3 regions of the Exiguobacterium sp. N4-1P genome follow, and region 3 is predicted to be linked to each of the others. Evidence: predicted binding sites of a transcription regulator. Region 3 holds the regulator's gene; each other region holds the start of a gene.
What was found. The regulator Rex, encoded in region 3, represses fermentation and respiration genes when NADH is low (regulators of the CRP and FNR family bind a similar motif). The targets are predictions, from matches to a motif close to TTGTGAAATATTTCACAA.
Positions count from the first base shown of each region.

Region 1: the regulator Rex is predicted to act here: its motif matches at 4,377-4,394, upstream of adhE (bifunctional acetaldehyde-CoA/alcohol dehydrogenase).
Region 2: the regulator Rex is predicted to act here: its motif matches at 4,997-5,014, upstream of A0126_RS02720 (formate/nitrite transporter family protein).

Region 1 is NZ_CP022238.1:9,824-17,524, forward strand. It holds gene A0126_RS16385 (glycoside transferase) at 1-522, shown strand, start outside; gene A0126_RS16390 (hypothetical protein) at 564-1,436, opposite strand; gene A0126_RS16395 (undecaprenyl phosphate transporter UptA) at 1,492-2,085, opposite strand; gene A0126_RS16400 (Na+/H+ antiporter family protein) at 2,190-3,512, opposite strand; gene A0126_RS16405 (beta-class carbonic anhydrase) at 3,655-4,206, opposite strand; gene adhE (bifunctional acetaldehyde-CoA/alcohol dehydrogenase) at 4,539-7,133, shown strand; TPP riboswitch at 7,283-7,383, shown strand; gene A0126_RS16415 (3-oxoacyl-ACP reductase) at 7,503-7,701, shown strand, end outside.
Region 2 is NZ_CP022236.1:525,712-533,412, reverse strand. It holds gene A0126_RS02745 (GNAT family N-acetyltransferase) at 59-511, opposite strand; gene A0126_RS02740 (GNAT family N-acetyltransferase) at 537-1,052, opposite strand; gene murB (UDP-N-acetylmuramate dehydrogenase) at 1,352-2,263, shown strand; gene A0126_RS02730 (aminopeptidase) at 2,348-3,571, opposite strand; gene A0126_RS02725 (DUF1232 domain-containing protein) at 3,670-4,089, shown strand; gene A0126_RS02720 (formate/nitrite transporter family protein) at 4,139-4,975, opposite strand; gene A0126_RS02715 (hypothetical protein) at 5,165-5,776, opposite strand; gene A0126_RS02710 (YitT family protein) at 5,909-6,778, shown strand; gene A0126_RS02705 (CHASE3 domain-containing protein) at 7,019-7,627, shown strand.
Region 3 is NZ_CP022236.1:2,659,163-2,666,863, forward strand. It holds gene A0126_RS13540 (hypothetical protein) at 1-194, opposite strand, end outside; gene A0126_RS19430 (hypothetical protein) at 296-454, opposite strand; tRNA gene A0126_RS13545 (tRNA-Ala) at 626-698, opposite strand; gene tatC (twin-arginine translocase subunit TatC) at 806-1,585, opposite strand; gene A0126_RS13555 (twin-arginine translocase TatA/TatE family subunit) at 1,593-1,796, opposite strand; gene A0126_RS13560 (redox-sensing transcriptional repressor Rex) at 1,796-2,455, opposite strand; gene A0126_RS13565 (ABC-F family ATP-binding cassette domain-containing protein) at 2,624-4,525, shown strand; gene A0126_RS13570 (hypothetical protein) at 4,525-4,917, shown strand; gene A0126_RS19195 (hypothetical protein) at 5,148-5,297, opposite strand; gene A0126_RS13575 (flavin reductase family protein) at 5,415-6,008, opposite strand; gene A0126_RS13580 (DoxX family protein) at 6,027-6,425, opposite strand; gene A0126_RS13585 (winged helix-turn-helix transcriptional regulator) at 6,607-6,927, shown strand; gene A0126_RS13590 (flavodoxin) at 7,044-7,499, shown strand; gene A0126_RS13595 (TVP38/TMEM64 family protein) at 7,587-7,701, opposite strand, start outside.

The DNA.
Region 1 (7,701 bases), on a different contig from region 3:
CGGTCAAACGTTTTGATTGATTTTTACGATTGGAAGTTTCAAGAAAAGGCGAAAACGCTCCATATTAACTATTTGGATAGTCAATCAGTAAAACGATTGGGTCAATTTGATGAAATGAAAAAAATTCTTCTAGAATCTAAAAGAAGTGGACCATTTTTTTCGGAAATATATTTTCCAGATAAACAAATATATCAGTTTGCGAATGATGCTGAAGTTAATATGATTGATCAAGTTTTAATAGCAATTGCTTATAAGGAACTGACTGGTAGGAAGGATAAATCTTTCGATCAATTCATCAGTAACGAATTATTAAAAGGTAAAATCTATACGCGTTATGATTTAAAAACAGGAGCTCCAAAATCTAATGATGAATCGAGCACAGTATATGCAATGTTGCTTTCGTATTTAGACGGTGACTTAAAAAATAAGACTGAGCAACGTCTGAAAACAATCGACTTAACCAATGCTAAAACTACACATGTATTTGATTATTTAAATGCTGCGATTGAATCAAATCGTTAATCAAAAGTACCTCGATGACTTCAAATCATCGAGGTACTTTTTTACGCGTCAAAAATCATATCACTTAATGCGCCTGTATAAAGGCGCGTTTCTGTCGTTAAGACGATTTGGTTTTTGCGCATCTTGATGGTTCCGGACAAGCATTCATCCTGCTCCGACATGAAGGACATCTGTCCTTGCTCGACATACTGTTTTCCTTGTTGCTGTAAGACGTGGGTCTGCGTATTATCCGTCGAGACGAGATAGTCCTTATAAATAGCAAAATCTGTGAACGGCCGTTTCGGTGCGTGGAACGCCTGACTCGTTCCTCCTTGCAGTTGAACGATCCGGTAGTCGGAGTAATAAAAGAACCAGACATCATTCGCAGACGAGACGTTCATTGCATAACAGTTATCGATGGGATAGTCGCGATTTTTAAAGACGACTTTCCCCTGGTCGTTAAAAGCGACGAGGCCGAACGACCCAACTGAATTGGTCGCGGCGTCAGCAAAGACGCCTTCATCGAAATAACTGACCCAAATGTGGTCACGCTCATCGACTTGGACATTTTGAATTCCGTCATCTAGACAATAACTGTCAATCAGATGACCGACTTGATCGTAAATAAAAGCATTCGGTAACCATGATCCGTCGACATCGTCATCACAACGCGAGGCGACGAGCAGGATCCGTCCGTCGGAAAACGATTCGACATAACTGAATTCAACGTCTTCCTGGGCGATGATGATCGTATTGCGCCACTGGTCATGAATCCGATGGACATGCAAGAAAGGACGGTGCCGTTTTTCATCGTAGATTTGTTCGACGAGTAGAATATGACCGGCAATCGTCAGTCCCGTCGCGATATGCGTTCCACGGATATGTGAGGCAGTGACACGATCCAGATGCATGGTTACGGTTTTTGATGTCTCCAATAGAAATCACTCCTTTTAAAAAAAGCCTGTCGCAGTAGGACAGGCTGTAAACGGATTACGTCGTACGTTGGCGTTTCTTGAGGGCGACGTACAAGACGATCATGACGACCGCTGCGATTAAGATGCCGTTCGTATAGGGAGCGGCGACGTCTTTAATCGAGCGCCAGTTCGTTCCGAGTGTCTCACCGAGATAGAGAAATAAAATCGACCACGGGATGATCGCGAGAATCGTGTAGATTGAGAACTTTGTTTGATCCATTTTGGCGAGACCTGCCGGAATGGAGATCGCATGGCGGACGACGGGGATGAATCGTGCCCCGAAAATGACACCTTGTCCGTATTTGACGAACCAACGTTCCGCGAGATCAAGATGGTGTTCCGTGATCAATACATATTTTCCGTACTTCAAGATGAGGGGACGACCGCCGTAGCGGGCGAACCAGTACAAAAACAATTGCGAGAACAATCCACCGATGACGGCGGCGACGATAGCGAGTGGCCAGCCGATCGTCCCTTGAGAAATCATGAACCCACCATAGGATAAGACGATCTCACTCGGGATGATTTCAATCATCAAGCCAAGCGCGATTCCGACATAACCTAAGTCGGCTAAATATAGTAAGACGGTATTGACGACGCTAGATAACACGTTCCACACTCCTTTAATTGCACTTCATCCCTTCATTTTAGAGAAGTCCACGCAAAATGGAAAGAAAAAAATCACCCCGTCGTTAAAACGAGATGATTTCTTCATTAAAGAATGACGGCAGCAATCGTACCGAAAATCAGCAATGGTAAGTTGTAGTGTAAAAATGTCGGAATGACCGTTTCACGCATGTGATCGTGTTGTCCGTCAGCATTCAATCCGCTCGTCGGTCCGAGTGTCGAATCACTTGCCGGACTACCGGCGTCACCGAGTGCACCGGCTGTACCGATGATGGCAATCGTCGCCTCGAGACTGAATCCGTACTGGATGCAAAGCGGCACGAAGATGGCGGCGATGACCGGAATCGTCGAGAAACTTGAACCGATTCCGACAGTGACAAGTAATCCAATCAATAGCATGACGAAGGCAGCGACGAGCTGCGAATCGCCCATTAACGATTTTGAGTTTTCAACGAGTGGTTCGATATCACCTGTCTCACGTAAAACGTTTGAGAAGCCATTCGCTGAAATCATGACGAATCCGATGAACGACATCATCCGCATACCGCGTGTGATGACATCGTCTGCTTCGCTGAAGCGGACGAGTCGTAACACGAGGAAGAGCAGGAGGCCGGTCGTCGCGGCGATGATCATCGATTCCGTCGTCAATTGGACGACGAGCGTCGCGATGACGACAATTGAACTCAGTAATAATTTGGATTTCGTGACGACAGGAATCTCGTAATCGTCCGGTGCGATGTTCCGCATCTCATATTCACGCGGTTTCCGGTAATTGTATAAACCGAGTAACAATCCGAACAACATCCCGAGCGCCGGAATCGCCATCGCTTTGATGACTGATGCGCCAGCGGTGTCCATCCCGTTTTCTTGTAAGTTCGGTAACAGAATCTGATTGAGATAGATATCACCGAAACCGATTGGTAAAAACATATACGGTGTGACGAGACCAAACGTCATGATGATGGCCATCCGGCGCCGGTCAATTTTCAAATCATTAAACAGACCGAGTAACGGCGGGATGATGATCGGAATGAAGGCGATGTGAATCGGCAAGACGTTTTGTGAACTGATTGCGAGTAATAAAATCGCGAACATGATGAACCCTTTTAACTTCTTGACCGACGTCGCATCGGCACTTCCTTTTGAGCGAGCAATCAAGCTATGTGCGAGGGCGTCCGGCAAACCTGTTTTCGACAGGGCGACGGCGAACGCACCAAGCAAGGCATAACTGAGGGCAATTTCTGCGCCGGCTCCAAGACCGCCTGAGAAACTTTCGATCGTTTTCGTTAAACCAAGACCGCCGAGTAAACCACCGGCGAGAGCGCTGATGACCATCGCGAGGACGATGTGGACACGGAAGATGGCTAAGACAAATAAAAGGATAACGGCTAAAACAACAGCATTGAACATAACTATAAAACCACGCTTTCTTTTGGTATCACTGTACTATACTAAAGTATCATACAGACCGTTCTTTTTGCTGTCAAGAAAAAAACATAAAAAGGCACGACCGGTGTCGGTCGTACCTTCTTTCTACTATATAAGGACAAGTTTAGCAATCGACGCGGTCGAGTTTCCCTGTTCCCGGGTCGATGACGAGCCCGTGGACGTTCGTGCCCGGTGGTAATAATGGATGGTTTTTAATCAGACCGACGGAATGACTGACGTTTTCTTCGACTGACGTGAACCCGCGTAACCATTGTTTCAAGTCGACGCCGGATGCTTCGAGTGTCTTTAGGACTTGTTGATTGATGCCGCGTCCTTCCATCTCGGCAATCATGTTTGCCGGGTCGATCGTACTCATGCCGCAGTCATGGTGACCGATGACGATGACTTCTTCCGCCCCGAGTGCGTATAAGGCGACGAGGATCGAGCGCATGACGGAACCGAATGGGTGTGACAGAACGGCCCCGGCATTTTTAATGATTTTTGCATCGCCGTTTTTCAGACCGAGCGCGTGCGGGAGGAGTTCCGTCAAGCGGGCATCCATACATGTTAAGATTACGACCTTTTTATCTGGGAATTTATCCGAGATGAATTGTTCGTATTGTTTTTCTTCGACGAATTGTTCGTTGAACGCAAGCATTTGATTGACGATTGTCATGAAACTTCCTCCTTCAAAACAAATAAATATGTATCTTTTAATAGATTACACGATGTTTTGTCCGTCAGACAAGCAAAGAAAATAGGTGCTGTGAGAAAAGTCACAGGCAAGGGATTCAAAAAGGATGCCTTGTCCGACAACACCTTTTGAGAATGAGAACGTTTTCAATGATGTGAAATAGTTCACAGGATGGTCATGCACAAATCATCAAAAAGGCGGTATGATTGATTTGTGAAGGAAAGCACAAACTATTGAATATCAGCTTGGCATTCCTAACATTTAGTAGGGAAATGCAGACTCAGATTCGTTCCAAAATAGGGAGGAAACCTAACATGGCTGTCAAAGAAAAAATCAAACAAGACGTATCACCTGTCGAACAAACGATCAATAAAATCGTTGCAAAAGGTCAAACTGCATTACAAGAATTATTAACATTTGATCAAGAGAAAATCGATACGATTGTCCGTGACATGGCGCTTGCCGGTCTCGAACGTCACGTTGAACTGGCACGACTCGCCGTTGAAGAAACAGGACGTGGTGTCTTTGAAGATAAAATGATTAAAAATATGTTTGCGACGGAATATATCTATAACAGTCTCCGTGAAGAAAAAACGGTCGGCGTCTTAGAAGAAGATGTTCAAAACGGCATCACCTATATCGCAGAACCGGTCGGTGTCGTCTGTGGCGTCACACCTGTGACGAATCCGACATCAACGACGATGTTCAAAGCGTTGATCGCGATTAAAACACGAAACCCGATTGTGTTCGCCTTCCACCCGTCAGCGCAAAACTGCTCACTCGAAGCAGCGAAAACGTTACGTGACGCGGCTGTCAAAGCCGGCGCACCGCGTGACTGTATCCAGTGGGTCGAACAACCGTCACTCGAAGCAACAAAAGTCTTGATGAACCACACGGATATCGCGATGGTCCTTGCGACCGGCGGAGCCGGCATGGTCAAATCAGCCTATTCAACAGGTAAGCCGGCACTCGGTGTCGGACCGGGGAACGTCCCGTGCTACATCGAAAAAACAGCAAAAATCAAACGTGCCGTCAGTGACCTTGTCCTCTCCAAAACGTTTGATAACGGCATGATTTGTGCATCGGAGCAAGCAGTCATCGTCGATCAGGAAATCTACGCGGAAGTTCGGGCGGAGATGGAAGCACTCGGTTGCTACTTCTGTACAGCAGATGAGAAAAAACGTCTCGAAGCGCTCGTCATCAAAACCGATACATGTGCCGTCAATGCCGACATCGTCGGGAAACCGGCAACCTGGATCGCAGCAAAAGCGGGCATCGACGTTCCGAGCAACACCGTCATGCTCGTCGCAGAACTTGAAAAAGTCGGCTCAGAAGAACCACTCTCACACGAAAAACTAAGCCCTGTCCTTGGTGCGTATAGCGTCCAGTCAACGGAAGATGCGTTCCATGTCGCCGAACGGATGCTTGAAATCGGTGGCCTCGGTCATACGGCAGTCATCCACACGACGAATGACGACTTGATGACGACATTCGGAATGCGGATGAAAGCCTGCCGGATTCTCGTCAACAGCCCGTCAGCACACGGTGGGATTGGTGATCTGTATAACGAATTGACACCATCACTGACACTCGGTTGCGGCTCTTACGGGAAAAACTCCGTCTCTGAAAACGTAACGGCGAAACATCTACTCAATGTCAAGAAGGTGGCGAGACGACGCGTGAACATGCAGTGGTTCAAAGTACCGGAAAAGATTTTCTTTGAAAAAAATTCAGTCCAATACTTGAAATCGATTCAAGATGTCTCACGTGCGTTGATCGTCACCGATCAAGCGATGGTCGAGTTCGGCTACGCGGATAAAGTCATCCGCAACTTACCGGCAGGCGTCAGCTACCGGATCTTCGACCAAGTCGAACCGGATCCATCGGTTGCAACGGTTCAGACAGGAGCGCAAGCGATGCGCGACTTCAAACCGGACTTGATCATCGCCCTCGGTGGCGGATCAGCGATGGATGCAGCGAAAGGCATGTGGCTCTTCTACGAGCAACCGAACGAAACGTTCTCGAACTTACGTCAAAAGTTCCTCGATATCCGGAAACGGGCCTATAAATTCCCGGCGCTCGGTAACAAAGCGAAGTTCGTCGCGATTCCGACGACGTCCGGAACAGGATCTGAAGTCACACCGTTTACCGTCATCACGGACAAAGAGAAAAACGTCAAGTATCCGATTGCTGACTATGCATTAACACCAGATGTCGCAATCATCGATCCGGAATTCGTCATGACGGTCCCGGCATCAATCACGGCGGACACCGGAATGGACGTCTTGACACATGCGACAGAAGCCTTCGTCTCCGTCCTCGCGAACGACTATACGGACGGACTGGCGCTAAAAGCGATCAAGATGATCTTCGACTACTTGCCACGCGCTTATGCGAATGGTGACGATGCCGAAGCACGCGAAAAAGTTCACAATGCGTCAACGATGGCCGGAATGGCGTTTGCCAATGCCTTCCTCGGGATTAACCATTCGATCGCGCACAAAATCGGTGGGGAGTTCCACACGCCACACGGTCGCACGAATGCGATTCTGATGCCACACGTCATCCGCTACAATGCAGCGAAACCGACGAAACTCGCTTCGTTCCCGAAATATGAATCATTCATCGCTGATGAACGGTACGCAGAAATCGCGCGTTATCTCGGACTACCGGCAGCGACGACGGAACAAGGTGTCGAGTCACTAATCCAAGCGATCACAGAACTCGGACAACAGTTGAACATCAAAATGTCATTCAAAGCCCAAGGCATCAAAAAAGCCGACTTTGAAGCAAAACTCGACAAGATGGCCGTCGATGCATTCGAAGATCAATGTACGACAGCGAATCCAAAAATGCCGCTCGTGACGGAACTTCGGAACATCATGGAGCTTGCGTACGAAGGCGTATAACAGAGAAAAAAATCATGGCAATTCAAAAGAGCCTTGCTTCCGGTCGACGGAGGCAAGGCTTTCGTTTGTAATCAGAAGAGACACCGATAAAACTGTCTTGTCATTATTGACAGATATTTCTAAGACCGCTAAAGTGAAGGTAACTTGAATAGAATCACTAGGGGTGTTGCTAAACTGAGATGAGTAGATACTCAAACCCTTTGAACCTGAACTAGTTCGTACTAGCGTAGGGAAGTGTAGACTCTAATAAACCAGCGAAGACCAGTCTGTCGGTTTTTTGCTATGTGATTATTTAGACGTGCGCAACTTTCCTTTTGGAGAGTTGCGCTTTTTTTGTTTACGACTTCGCTATTTAAGTTGCAAAAGACGATGAAGGAGTGGAAGACAGTGAACAGAACGGTAGTAGTGACGGGAAGCAGTCGGGGACTTGGCGCGACGATTGCAAGAGTATTGGTGAACAATGGGTTTAAAGTTGTGATTAATTATTATAAGAGCAAGGATGCGGCAGAGGAACTCGTAAATGAGCTCGGTGCAGAACATGCCATTGCCCTGTATGCGGATGTCACGA
Region 2 (7,701 bases), 900 kb from region 3:
AAGGGAGAGACGTCTTCCCAACCTAGATGAGAACTTTAGTTGCTAGGTAAAGGAACATTCAATACTCTTCTTTAAGCGATAAATGCATATCAAGGTGTGGAATTCCATCCTCCAGATACACATCAGATGTCTCTTCAAACCCAAACGATGCATAAAACTTTTTTAGATGGGCCTGGGCCTGCAAATAAATCCCTGTTTCTTCTTGTGTCCGGATGTGTTCGATTGCTTCATTCATCAAGCGACGTGCAATACCGTGCGACCGAAAATCAGCGTGGACGGCGACACGACCAATCGCTACAGCACCTGATTGATTTTTAGGGAGTACTCGAAGGCAACCGATTAACTGCTGATCTGCATAGGCAAGTGCATGAATCGCCTCCTGATCACGATTATCGAGCTCTGAATAGGCACATTCCTGCTCAACGACAAAAATATCAGTTCTTAATTTTAATAACTGATAAAGCGTCAAGGCACCAAGCTGATTAAACCGAATAAATTCTGTATGATACATGAATTACACTCCTCTGCTTTAATGTTCAGCCTCTAAATAGACGGGTTAGTCTGCATGAATAGACGACGACGGGTATCCCTTTAAAGACCGTTTCTTTTTCCCAACCCAATCCGTTGGCGCGAGCCACCTTTTGAGAAGAATGATTTTCTGGATGAATGATTGAAATCAGACGATCGTTTCCACGTTCAAATGCCTCACGCATCAGACGTTTCGCTGCTTCACGCCCGTATCCGACTTTCCAGTGCTTCGGCTTTAACCAATATCCGACTTCAAGTTCTTCTACTCCGTCGACTTCTTGTAGGATGAGTCCTGCAAAACCGATTGGTTCCTCATCCTCTTTTTTTTCAATCAGCAAAAACCCCGTCTGACGATCATCTTCATACCGCTCGAATTGTTGGTCGAACCATAAACGGGCCTCCGTCTCATCCAATGAAACACCACCGTTAATATACTGCATCACCAATTCATTTTGAACGAGTTCTTTATAAAAGTCGAAATCTTCCTGAGAAAAAGGTCGCATTCTCAAACGTTCGCTCTCCATATCGATTCCCCTCCTAATTTTCCGAACATCCTTCTATATACGTATTTATAATTCCCCCTTTTCTAACCGATTCATACCCTAAATCCTTATTTTGTCTTGTTCACCTTTCGAAATTCGGAATTCCAGATATATATTTTCATTACTAAGCGATGACAGTTTTCGGATAAACCTTGCATTTTTCGTGTCAACTCTGTATTTTGGGAACTATGTGCTAAACATCAATTACGTAATTAGTGTAAAATATATTTTGAGCGTACTTTCGCTGAATGGAATTCATAAAAAAAGGACTGAGAACTTATATGACTGAACAGTTGTTGACTGGGCTTTACGAGGGATTAAACGAAGACTCTGTATTAGTGAATGAACCGTTAAAATATCATACGTATACGAAAATGGGAGGAATTGCCGACCTTTTCATCATTCCTTCTTCTTACGAAGAAACAGCTTTTGCTGTTCGCTATGCTTATGAGAACGATCTCCCATTGACATTACTCGGTAATGGATCGAACCTCGTCGTACGTGATGGCGGGATTCGTGGCATCGTCTTATCATTTGAAAAATTAACGGATATTTCGGTCGAAGAACATGAGCTCGTCGCACAAAGCGGCGCGGCCATCATCCAAGCCTCACGCGTCGCTTATGATCATGCATTGAGTGGTCTCGAGTTTGCCTGTGGAATCCCCGGCACAGTCGGTGGTGCTCTTATCATGAATGCTGGTGCGTATGGAGGGGAAGTCAAAGATTGTCTTCAGAGCGCGACGGTTTTAACACGCCAAGGTGAGCTGTTAAACATCACACGCGACGAACTCGAACTTGGATACCGGACAAGCTGTTTCGCTAAAAAAGAATATATCATTCTCGAAGGACGTTTTTCTTTGACGGAGGGGGATCCTGTTCTCATCAAGGAAGTCATGGACGATTTGACGAATAAGCGTGAAACGAAGCAACCCCTCGAATACCCTTCTTGCGGCAGTGTCTTTAAGCGCCCTGAAGGATATTTCGCCGGAAAGTTAATCCAGGACAGCGGACTTCAAGGGACACGAATTGGTGGAGCGGAAGTCTCACAAAAACATGCCGGTTTCATCGTCAATATCGAAAATGCAACGGCGACTGATTACATTTCGCTTATTCACCACGTTCAAGAAACGGTGCAGGATAAATTCGGGATTCTCCTCGAGACCGAAGTAAAAATCATCGGTGAAGAACTTTAATACGAATACTTTCCTTAAACACAAAAAAGTAACAGGAACGGATACCCGTTCCTGTTACTTTTTTAGCCTCCATTCGGCTCATCCTTAAATTGACCAGTTGCCGTTACGCATTAACGCTTCGCGTGTACCGTCTGCTAATTCGCCATCGATTGCCATATCTGCTGAGCCAATCATGAAATCAACATGCGTCATCGAATCATTCGCCCCTTGCTCGGCTAATTCTTCATTCGATAAACTTGGTCCATTCTCAAGGCACGTCGAGTAGGCACGACCAATCGCGAGGTGACATGAGGCATTCTCATCGAACAACGTATTATAGAACAAGATGCCCGAGTCAGAGATTGGTGAATGGTGCGGCACGAGAGCTACTTCTCCGAGATAACGTGCTCCTTCGTCGAGCGAAATCAACTCATCTAATGCCGCTTGACCCTGTTTCGCTTCTGCTTTGACGATTTTCCCATCTTCAAACCAAAGCGTAAAGCCATCAATCAAGTTTCCGCTGTAGCTGAGTGGCTTCGTACTCGAGACATGACCGTTGACTCCTGTCTTCTTCGGTAACGTAAAGACCTCCTCCGTCGGAAGGTTCGCGATGAAATCAACACCGTCCGCATTCGGTCCACCACCACCGAGCCATACATGACGCTCTGGTAACTCGATCGATAATTCCGTCCCTGGTGCCGAGTAATGAAGTGTTTTATATTTTTTCTCCGTCAAGAATGTCGCTTTCGTACGGAGATTATGATCATGTTTCTCCCATTCAGCGACTGGATCTGCTTGATCGACACGAGTTGCCTTTAAAATCGCTTCCCATAGCTCTTCTACAGCGTTTTCCGAGTCCGGGAATACCTTAGCCGCCCAAGCATCTGAAGGTGCAGCAACGACACACCAGCTTACATTGTCGCTCATGACGAATTTACGCCAATTGGCTAGTGCAACTCCTGCTGCTTTATTCGCGCGCGCGATACGACTCGACTCGACTCCGTTTAAAAGATCTGGATCTTCACTGACGACAGATAAGAAGGCTGTCTTTTCATCAGCTAATTGATCGAACCGTGCTTTTAACCACTCTGGAAATGCGTCAAACGAATCTTCCGGTGCATCGAAATAACGGATTTTCGTCATTTCATCATCTGACCATTGCACGTAAACGTTCGATGCGCCTACTTCGTAAGCAACACGTGTAATTTCACGAACAAGTGGTGCATTTTCGATGCCAGCACGAATTTCTAGTTGCTGACCGGATTGCAAATTGATTCCTGTACGTACAGCGAGTGCTGCATACTTTTTGAGTTGTTCTTGAGTCGGCATTATGTAATCCCCTTTCGTCTCTTACTCTTATTTTCACGAAAGAGTTGCAATTTTGCAAGAAATAAGGTGAAACTAGGTGTAGAGAAGGAGTGTTGAACATGGAATTCGTACCAGGAGATTTTAAATCCGCTTACACATATTTCCACCGTCAGGCATTGGCGTTAGTCGGAGATCACAAAGCACAGGAAGATTTATTGATTCGAGGAGAAGTTGGCTTAGCACATTTAACAAAAGATATCGCTTCAGAAGAAGGGTCTGATATCGAACGTGAAGCAGAACTCGTGCTGTATTTCCAACTTAAACAGTTACTTGAGATGTTACGTGCCCTTTATCAAAAACGTTTTTCGATGAAGGAAGAACAAGAACAATTATTATTGACGGCTGTGCTCTATTTTACTTCCCCAGTTGATGCACTACCTGACGAAAATGTTCTCGGTCTGTTCGATGATGCTCAAATCGTCGAATCGATCTATGAAGAACTCGCAGCAGATGTCGATCGCTTCCAACATCTCGAATAAAGAAAAAGGTAAGGGAGGCGGGAAAACCCGTCGCTACCTTACCTTTTCTTTATGCTTTTTTTTTCGTCGCGATGTTGATTGTCGCAGCTTGTTGTTTTGATTGATCCACTTCTAGCTTTTCTTTATTCAACCACGTGTAAACCATTCCCATGAAGAGTGCTCCACCGATGATGTTACCGAAGAGAGCAGGAATTAAGTTATGGATTGCTCCGGCAAATGAAATCGCCTCTGGGTGAGGTACGACAAGCGCGATTGAGAACAATGCCATATTGGCAATGACATGGTCAAAACCTGATGCGAAGAAGACAGCAACTAAAACCATCATCATCATGATTTGTGCCAATTCATTTTTCATGTTTTTCGGAATGAAAATCGCTAAACAAACCATCCAGTTACAGAAGATTGCTCGCGTAAAAATTTCCCATGTCGAGTGATGGATTTTCGATTCAGAGACAGCGAACAACCAGTTGTTTGCGCCTAACTCTTGAATGATTCCAGTTTGCGAAAAGAGTAACGCGAAGGCAAGTCCTCCGAGACCATTACCAATCAAACAAATCGTCCATACTTTAAACGTATCCATTTTTGTAGTGTATCCACGCATCGTCGCCGTAGTAAAATACATCGTATTTCCTGTAAACAGTTCTGCACCGCCGTAGACAATTAAGACAAGCGCAACACCAAAAGTTAATCCACCGACGAGCGTCATCGCAGCCGATTCATTTAGATAAAGTCCGTTGATTGCTTTGAGTGTAAATATGATAGCAAAACCGATGAATACCCCAGCAAGCATGGCACGAACTAAATATTCGAGTGGACGCATTTGTAGCATTTTAGTTGATTTAACCGCTTTATTTCTTAGCCCTTCTAATGCTTCTACTTCATTCATTGTAGAAACCTCGCTTTCTTCTTGTTCAACACTTCACAATGTTTGTTCACTTATTATCATACTTCCATCTTATAAGATGTTCAACCCCTGCCTACCCCTTATTTAAGGTTTTTACGAAAGAATGACATGTAAACGATACCATTGTGTCAAGTTTGTGAAAAAAGCTTTTTCTTGCTAGATACAACTACTTTACGGGTATATTTTGAGTTGTGAACGGAAGTATTCTAGAAAGGATTTTCGTCTTGATTCAACTAATACATAGTCGTCAATAACTACACGATTAAAGCGGTTAGTGGACGTCGAAGCTCGCTCAATATCGCGTGGTGTATACCCTTCAAAATCATTACGCGTGATTTTAATTTGAAGGATTGATACAGGATCCGTATATTGAATTTCAACTGTCATTACATTAGGAATCGCTAAAAAAAGAGCCAGCGTATGGTGCATGACGAGTTGCGAAAATCGACTTTTGATAAAAGAGGGTGTAGACGGATCAATCCATTCATGATTTGTCCCGACCCATTCTTTTCTGGATTTACCCGTCACTTCATAACGTAAGGAGACGGTAGTCCCTTCAATCTTTACTTGTTTAAGTGCGTCTGAAAATGGAAATCGTTCAATAAATCCTGTCATTGCATTTGTATTTGTAACCGATGTTCCGACATATCTGGTGACCAGTGCTCCATCACGCCACTTATTGTCAGGGGATTCCCTCGAGTAATGCAACATAAAAACGGAACCTGCGCTTAATCCAATGAGCGCACAGCATAAAAATAAAAGGATTTTTTTCAATTCACTCAATTCCTTTCGACCCGCGTCACATTTTTTTTACGATATTTTTCAGTTGAGGGGTTGAATTTAATGCTATATAGGCGTACTCTTGCAGGCAGATACTTTACAAAGGAGGAGCATGAGGATTTCTCATCAATCACAATGAAGACTAAACAAACGAGCAAGAAAAAACGAACAGAAAAAATCAGTTTCCTTTTAATCGGTACACTTCTTTACTCCCTTTATATCAGCCTTTTATTATCTCCAAATGACATTGGATCTGGCGGCATCATGGGAATCACACTTATTTTCCAAGAGTTGTTCAATACGCCTATCGGACTGACCCAACTTGTCTTGAATATCCCGCTTTTCTTACTTGGTTTTCGCTTCTTAAGAAAACGATTCATGCTACTTTCAGGAATTATCGTCCTTATTTCTTCATTTTTAATTGATTGGATTCCAACACAAGTGGTTCCTGAGTCATTAAACGATCCTCTCGTCGCCTCCATTTTTGCAGGGTTAGTTTCCGGACTCGCAATGGCATTAATCTTCTTTGGCGGCGCTTCGACAGGTGGACTCGACATCCTCGGAAAGTTCTTTTATGCCCGCTTTCATAACTGGCCGCTCCCGCGTATTTTTTTAATGCAGGATTTAGTGATCTATATCTTAGTTTGGCTAGTCTTCGACTTAAAACATGTTATGTATGCATTAATTATGAGCTTCGTTCGCGCCAAGGCGTTGCAAACGGTCTATAGTTTTTACTCTGCTTCTAAACAATGTATTATCATTTGTGAAAAAGCAGATGAAATCAACGACGTCATCACAAAAGAACTTGGTCGTGGTGTCACGATTCTCGATGCGCGCGGTGGCTATTCCAACCGGACAAAGAAGATGGTTTATGTCGTCGTACAGAATAATGAAATCGTTCGTCTTCAGGAAATTGTTTCTTCTGTCGAACCTAATGCCTTCGTCACCTTCTCTGAGATTCATACCGTCTTCGGAAATTACAAAGAACATTCCTACTCTTTTTAAATGAACCGCACACGATGAAACGACACCCCCTGTCATGAGGTGGGTTGTTTTTTGTAAACGAAGGCTGACCCATCATATACGTCTACGTTTGGTATCGCTTCAGGTTTCATCTCAAAATATAAAACGATTGGATCCCCGTAACCAAAAGATGTTCCCCTAAAAAATAGATAACTCTTCACTTTTTGGGAATTAGTGGTTAAGCTAATGACATTACCAGTTAGCTTACGAAGGAATGATTGCATGAATAAACTTTGGCGCTACCGCATCTCTCTCATTCTTTTAGTCAGTTTGTTCGCTTCGATTCCTCTCATCTATGCCTTGACAGGTTATCGTACCATTTCAAAAATGACAGAAGAGATGCACGCCCATAACATCCCGATGATTAAACAGGTCGACCAACTCGTCGAATACAATCGGGATCGGGCAAATGCCGTTCGCGGCCTATTGCTCTATGAAGACGACCGCTACATTGAACAATACTACTTCTGCACGACCAAAATTCATGATTTACGCCGTGTGCTCAATGCTTCGAACGAAACACCTGTACCGATTAAAGATTTATTGGTCCGTAACAATGCATGGGAAAAAGAAATCGAAACCGTTTTCAGCCTTTATGAAACAAACGGTTCACAGGCAGCTACCGCTTTAGCGAAACAATCGACGCAGACCACGCAGACCATTCTTGAAGATCTTGCTCAAGTTAAAGATCAATTGTATACCGAATTAGATCAAGAACTCGAAAATACGGCGCTCGTGACAGCATCCTATAAACGGATGTGCTTTAGTCTATCCATTTTAGCCTTTCTACTCATCAGTGTGACCATCACGTTCTTCCATCGAATCAAATAATCTGTTGTTTCATACGATTAGCTTCGTGAAAAAGCTAAAAAACGCACCGCAGTTCTTTATCGGACTGCGGTGCG
Region 3 (7,701 bases):
CGAAACGGGAGATCAAACACGAGAAAGACAAGCGGTAACAGACTCAAGTACATGGTCGTGCTGAAGATTTCCGTAAACGTTCCTGCTGTCGCCATCAAGGCAGCGATGACCCAACTCTTATTCTGCAATTGATTTTTTTCGATATAAGCAACCGTCAACGCCTGTAATCGTTCCTCTCGGAGCGTTTGTTCCATCCTGAAATGCCCTCCCTCGTTTCAACTGTCTATACTGTCATATACTTACAGTTTACCAGTTATGTTTCAAAAAAAAAGAAACTTCCTTAAAAAAGGAGTTTCTAGGCTGAAACTTGAATGATGAGATAGATGACGCTATACGCAACAATTGCTAACGGAATCAGTGCCACACCAATCAACCAACCGTTCTTATCACGGATTCCGAGATACAGAACAAGACAGCCGACGATGAAGGCAATTAACGTCGTAAATGGATTCATAATGCTTCCCCCTCTTGATTACCTATTAAGAAATTTCCCATTCCCTCAAAAGGATAAACACAGAAAACGACTTCAATCGGTTCATCAACATTATCCAGGCTGTAAGCTTCTGTTTTGCCGCCACCACTATAACAAAAAACACCACTCGGCAAATGCCAAGTGATGTACATATGGAGACTATCGGGCTCGAACCGACGACCTTTTGGCTGCCAGCCAAACGCTCTCCCAGCTGAGCTAAGCCCCCTCATATTCTTGTAATCAGTATAAACCATATCGATTCACTTTTTCAATATAAAAAGAGCGCTTCCAAACAAAAACCTCTCCGTCGCCGAAACGACCGAGAGGAGACTGTTACTTATTCAACTCACGCATCAAATCCGCTTGCCGTTCAAGCTCCGCCTGTTGCTCAAGAATCAGTACTTTTTTGTACGTCCGGGCTGAAATCATGATGCTGATTTCATAGAGGACGAACAACGGTACCGAAATCATCAGATGTGACGTCACATCCGGTGGTGAGATTAAAGCCGCGATGACAAACAGCGCAAAGTACGCATATTTTCGATTTTTCCGCATGAACAATGGCGTCACGAGTCCAAGACGAGTCAAGAACATCGTCACGACCGGCAGTTGGAACAAGATACCGAACGGAATCGTCAGCCGGATTAAGAAACTGAAATAGTTTTCGACCCCGATGACTTGCTCGATGCCGAGCTCTTGCCCAAGTTCCGTCGATACTTTGAGTAGAAACGGAAGTAACCAAAAATAAGAGAACGCGATCCCGGACAAAAATAAGAAAAACGTGACCGGAATATACGTCAAGGTCGCTTTCTGTTCCTGTTCGAATAAACCGGGTCGGATGAACGCCCATAGCTGGTACATCCAAAATGGTGAAGCCAGGACGACCGCGATGATGAACGCTAAATTCAAGTACAACATCAGGGGATCGGCCACATTAAAGGCATTCAATCCGATGCCGAGCTCTTTCAGGTCCGACTGCAGAAATCGCACGAGCGGTCGGACGAGCGGAAAGGCCGCGGCGAACAAGACGACGACGATGATGAGTGACCAGACGATCCGCTTGCGCAACTCGTCTAGATGCGATGTCACACTCTGTTCTTGATCAATCGCCATAATTTAATCACTTCTCTTTCGATTCATCCTTTTTGTCTTTATCATCGTCCATGATGCCGTTTGTCGCACTCTTGAACTCTTTTAACGTCTGACCGGCAGCACGACCGAGCTCCGGTAACTTTTTCGGTCCGAAGATGATCAAGGCGACGGCACCGATTAAGGCGATACTTCCTGGTCCAATACCGAGTGTAAACGGGATTAAGTTTTCCATTATGATTTCACTCCTTCAGCTGATTGCGAATAATGCTTCATGAAATAAACTAGTGACTGCAACTCGATCGACAAATCGATGTGATGGACCCGAACATGGGCCGGTACGTTCAACCGCGCCGGTGTAAAGTTCAGGATTCCGGTCACACCATACTCAACTAACTCATCCGCTACTGACTGTGCGAACTGGGATGGGACCGTCAAGATGGCGACATCAACCTTGTTCGCTTCGATTTGCTCTTTCATGTCAGAGACATGATAGATAGGAACGTCTTGCGTCGTTGTTCCGACCTTGTTTTCGTCCGCATCAAACGCAACGACTATCCGAGTACTATTATTCTTTAAAAAGTTATAATTTGCAAACGCCGTTCCGAGATGTCCGACCCCGACAAGTGCCACATTCGTGACTTCATCCTGATTCAGTGTCTTTCGGAAAAACGTCAATAGATGTTGTACGTTGTAACCGTATCCTTTTTTCCCTAACGCCCCAAAGTAGGAAAAATCGCGGCGGATCGTCGCTGAATCGACTTTGACCGCTTCACTGAGCTCTGCTGAAGAGACGCGCAGCTTGCCTGAGTTATAAAGACTCTGAATGAAACGATAATATAACGGCAGTCGTTTCGCCGTCGCTTGTGGTATTTTTGTGTCTGGCCCATTCATACTGCAGTTCCCCCTTCGGCCACGTTCTGACGTGGCACCCAAATCAATGCAAAGAATTCTATTCTCTTTGATTGTAAACCACTTCACATAGACTAACAAATAATATATTCCACGGGACTCCTGCGTTTTTTTCATGATAGACTAAAGGGTGGAAGGATGGATGTTTTTATGATTCTCTTACAAGTGAACCAACTATCAAAATCATTCGGTGTTGAGCCGATTTTAGACAATATTAAACTCGAAGTACAGGAGCGAGACCGGATTGCGCTCGTCGGACGAAATGGTGCCGGAAAATCGACACTTTTAAAAATCATCGCCGGAGAGCTCAGTCATGACTCTGGTGAGATCATGAAGAGTAAGGAAGTGAAAATCGGTTACCTCGCCCAGGACAGTGGTCTTGAGTCGAATGAAACGATCTGGAATGAAATGTTGACCGTGTTCGAGCACCTGCAAGAGCAGGAACGTTCGCTCCGTCGGATGGAGATTGAGATGGGAATGGACCATATCTTGAATGATGCTGTTGCTTATGACCGTCTGTTGAAAACATACGATCAGGCACAACATGACTTCTCGGACGCCGGCGGTTACCAGTTCGAAGCCAACATCCGCTCCGTCCTGCACGGGATGCGTTTTTATCCGGACGATTATTCACGCCGGATCCAGACGCTATCCGGTGGACAACGGACGCGACTCGCACTGGCGAAGATGTTACTTCAGGCACCTGAGCTGTTGATTCTTGACGAGCCGACGAACCACCTCGACATCGATACACTCTCTTGGCTCGAAAGTTACCTGGCTGGTTACCGTGGAGCGGTCTTGATCGTCTCCCACGATCGTTACTTCCTCGACCAGGTCGTCAACGTCGTTTATGAACTGTCACGCAACGTCTGCCGGAAGTTTACCGGCAACTACACGAAGTACTTGGAACAAAAGGCAGCACTGTATGAACAAGAGATGAAGCAGTTCGAACAGCAACAGGAAGACATCGCGAAGATGCAAGACTTCATCCAGCGTAACATCGCACGGGCGACGACGACGAAACGCGCACAAAGCGTCCGCAAACGTCTTGAAAAAGTCGACCGGATTGATCGTCCGGATGGGGATGAACGCAGCACCGTCCTGTCGTTCCCGATTGAAAAACAAAGTGGGAACGATGTGTTACAAGTCACGCAACTCGCGGTCGGCTATGAAGAAGCCGTCTCAAAAGGCATCACGTTCCGCTTACAACGCGGCGAATCCCTCGCCCTCGTTGGTCCGAACGGAATCGGAAAATCGACGTTACTGAAAGTCCTTGTCAACCGGATTAAACCGTTATTCGGTGAACATCGTTTCGGGACCGGCGTTTCTGTCGGCTACTACGATCAGGAGCAGGCCGAGCTCAACGACCGCAACCGGGTCATCGATGAAATTTGGAACGAGTGGCCGTTGATGCGGGAACAACAAGTCCGGTCCGTCCTCGGTCAATTCCTGTTCAGTGGTGATGATGTCTTCAAGCTCGTTCATGAATTATCCGGCGGCGAGCGCGGACGCCTCGCCCTCGCGAAGTTAAAATTACGCAAAACGAACGTCCTCATTCTCGATGAGCCGACCAATCACCTCGATCTTGATTCGAAGATGGTGCTTGAGAACGCGCTTGTCGACTATGAAGGCACGCTCCTGTTCGTCTCCCACGACCGTTACTTCATCGACCGGGTTGCGACACGCGTCATCGAGATGAATCCGGACGGTGTGACGGATTATCTCGGCGACTACTCTTACTATATGGAGAAGAAGGCCGAGAAAGAAGAAATCGCCCGCCTCGAAGCAGAGGAAGAAAAAGCAATCAAAGTCGCTGCTTCGAAAAGCATCGACAAAGATGCGCAAAAAGAAGAACGAAAAAAGAAACAACAGCTCGAACAACTCGAACAAGACATCGAACGGCTGGAAACTCGATCAACTGAAATCGAACAACTGCTTTGCGAACCGGAAGTCTTCAACGATATTCCGAAGGCGACGGCGCTGTCGGCAGAACGGGATCAGATTGATACGGACCTCCTCGAACTGATGGAACGATGGGAGAGTTTCCACTAATGCGCTCGAAAAGTTATGTCATCAACCTCGTTCAAGGGTTATTGTCCGGGGTGCTCTATTTCGTTCCGATGTATGCCGACTACGTGTCGGCCTTCATCCGGCCGGATGCCTTTAATGCCGTCGTCCTGTTGTTCATCCTCATCTCGTGTATGATTGGTCTCGTGATTAAGACGTGGAGTGGTCTCTTCATCAGCCTCTTATCCGGATTAATCTGTACGTTGCTGACGACCCAGATGTTCGTTGAACTGAATGACCCGTTAATCATCAGCTATTACGGAGCCGTTTCACCGCTCGTCGCCTTTTTGATCAGCTGTCTCGGGATTTGGGCACTGGCGATTCTCTTTTTTCTACTCGATGGTTTCCAGTACGAAAAACGTCACCATGCAGAGTAACTTCTTCAGTTGTCCGACATAAAAAGGCACGTCCCGCGTTCGGGACATGCCTTTAGACTGTAGACAAGGTACTATCACAATCAAGCGTCTGTTTTCGTTGATTACCTCGGGCGAGGCGCAAGCCGTTGCTCCTTGATCCTAGCGGACAACGAGCAGGGTCTTGCCTGCCTCTGGCAAGTCGCGTTAAAAACGCACTTTTTCCCGTAGGAGTCAACGAAACGTGACGCTTTTTAGACTGTAGACGGTTTAGAGCGCAATCCGTCTCGAATCGCTTTTAAAGCGAAAAGCAATCGGTCGCGACCCTGCAGCTCTGCTGTAGCGGCGCGGAAGATTGCCGCTTTGAAGACGAGGCGAGACAGGGAAGCGTGAACTGACAGCATCCTCATGTAAAATTTTCGTGATTTATAAGAGTTTGGCTATACGCTGAAGGCACGTCCCGCGTTCGGGACGTGCCTTTTTGCTTCTAAAAAATACTAGTCCTACTCGTCGATCCGCCTTCAGCTCGTCGGTCGGGCAATCGTAAAGATGTCTCCGACTTTCGCATAGTCGTTACCTGCGAGACGGGCGATCGCTTTTAAACCATCCGGATCAATCCGGAACGACTCGACGAGTTCATCCGCGACGTGATACCGGACGATCTCCCCAATCAAGAGGTTGGCCCCTTCGAGTTCGAGATGATTCGTCAGCTTCAATTCAAAGCGGATCTTCGCTTCTGCGACAGCCGGAACATCGATCAAATCACTATCGACTAACGTCAAATTCGTCCGTTCGAGTTCACTTTCACCATATGCGAGTGGTGCCGCGGTTTCATTGACTGCCTCGACGATTTCTTCACTGACGATATGGATGACGTATTCCTGATTCAGCAAGATGTTTTTTGCGGTATCCTTTTGCCCTTGCTCCGTCTGCTGGACGGCGATGACCAGTTGCGGCGGGTTGCTTGAAGCGACCGTGAAAAAGGAAAATGGCGCCGCATTGACGACTCCATCTGCACCTTTGGTCGTCACGAACGCGATGGGTCGAGGAATGATGCTGCCGATCAACAATTTATAGTTTTCTTTTGGACTTAAGTCTGCTGCATCAAATTTCATAAAAACCGTCCTTTTCGATCACCCGATAAGTGCTGCGAGTGAATAGTCTCCAGCTCCGATCATCGCAACGCCTAAGGCGATGACGATCAGTGCCATGTTGTATTCGTACCCGTTTTGCGTCACCCAGTAACCATTCGTCCCATGCACTTTGACGATTGCGACGATCATCGAACCGATGATCAGGAGGGCTGCAATCCACAGGAATAATCCACCGGCGAATAATAATCCTCCGACCAGTTCAGCAATCCCTGCCATCAGTGCAAGTGTTTTCCCTGGCTTCATCCCGATGGACTCAAACCAACCGCCTGTCCCTGCGATACCATGTCCACCGAACCATCCAAATAATTTTTGTGTTCCGTGTGCCGCAAATGTTAAGCCGATAATCAACCGAATCAGAAATAATCCTAAATCCATCATGTATAAAACTCCTTTTACTTAATGTTTTTTAATTACTATTAGTAACTTAATATCGATACTAAACTATCACTTACTAAAAGTAAATAGATTTGTTTTCGTTATTTTTATTACTATAAGTAAAATAATTCGTATTTTAGCGTCAAAGTGGGTATACTACATATATAAGAAAGGATGAGCGCTGATGGAGAATACACTAATTCCGACGGCCCTTTGTCCGAAAGTCGAACATGCCTTTGAAATATTGGGCAAGAAGTGGACGGGTTTGATTTTACGTCATCTCTTGACGAAGACCTGTCGTTTCAATGAAATTCAAGATGCGATTCCCGAGCTCTCTGGTCGTATGTTAACGGAACGCATGAAGGAACTTGAGGCGGAAGGTATCGTAGCCCGGACCGTCATTCCGGAACGTCCGATAAAAATTCAATACAGTTTGACAGACAAAGGTCGTCAGCTTGAGCCTGTAATTCGTTCGATCGAAGAATGGGCTGAGTTACAAGATTGACTGAAAAGAAGACATCCATGCTGGGCATGTGGTGTCTTTTTTTATTCTTTTTTGCATTGAGAATCCTTTTCATTTAGAATGAAGTCGTGTCCTACCATGAAAGGATGTGTCACGTCATGAAAATCATGATCGGTTTCGTCAGCATGTCTGGCAACACGGAAGACATCATGCACTTACTTAAATCAGAACTCGAGCAAAACGGCTGCCAGGTGCAGACGGAAGAACTCGATCAACTATATCCAAGCGACTTAGCGCAGTATGATGCCGTCCTGCTTGGTTCTTACACGTGGGGCGACGGTGATCTCCCCTATGAAGCAGAAGACTTCGTCGATGAGCTCGCTGCCAGTTCAATCGCGATTCCGGCTGCTGCCTTTGGTTCCGGTGACCGCGATTATCCGAAATATTGTGCGGCCGTCGATCTGCTTGAACAAGCTCTGACGTCAGCTGGTGCACAAGTCGTCTTACCTGGTCTAAAGATTGAATTTGACCCGGATACGGCCGACAAACAACAGGCTTGCCGGTCATTTGCACAAGAATTTTTCAAGCACGTCGAACAGCTTGTCATGAACTAACGCTTTAACAAAGAACGCATTCAAGAAGCAATCGCTATACAGACAAGAGGACTCTTCCGATGTCGGAAGAGTCCCGTGATGTAATGCTTAACCAAGATTCTTTTTCGCTTTCCAGCGTTTTTGAAGATACCACGGCACGATTGTCAAAATTAAAAAGACAATGATTGCACCAATGATGATTCGTGGGTCTTTCGAGACGATA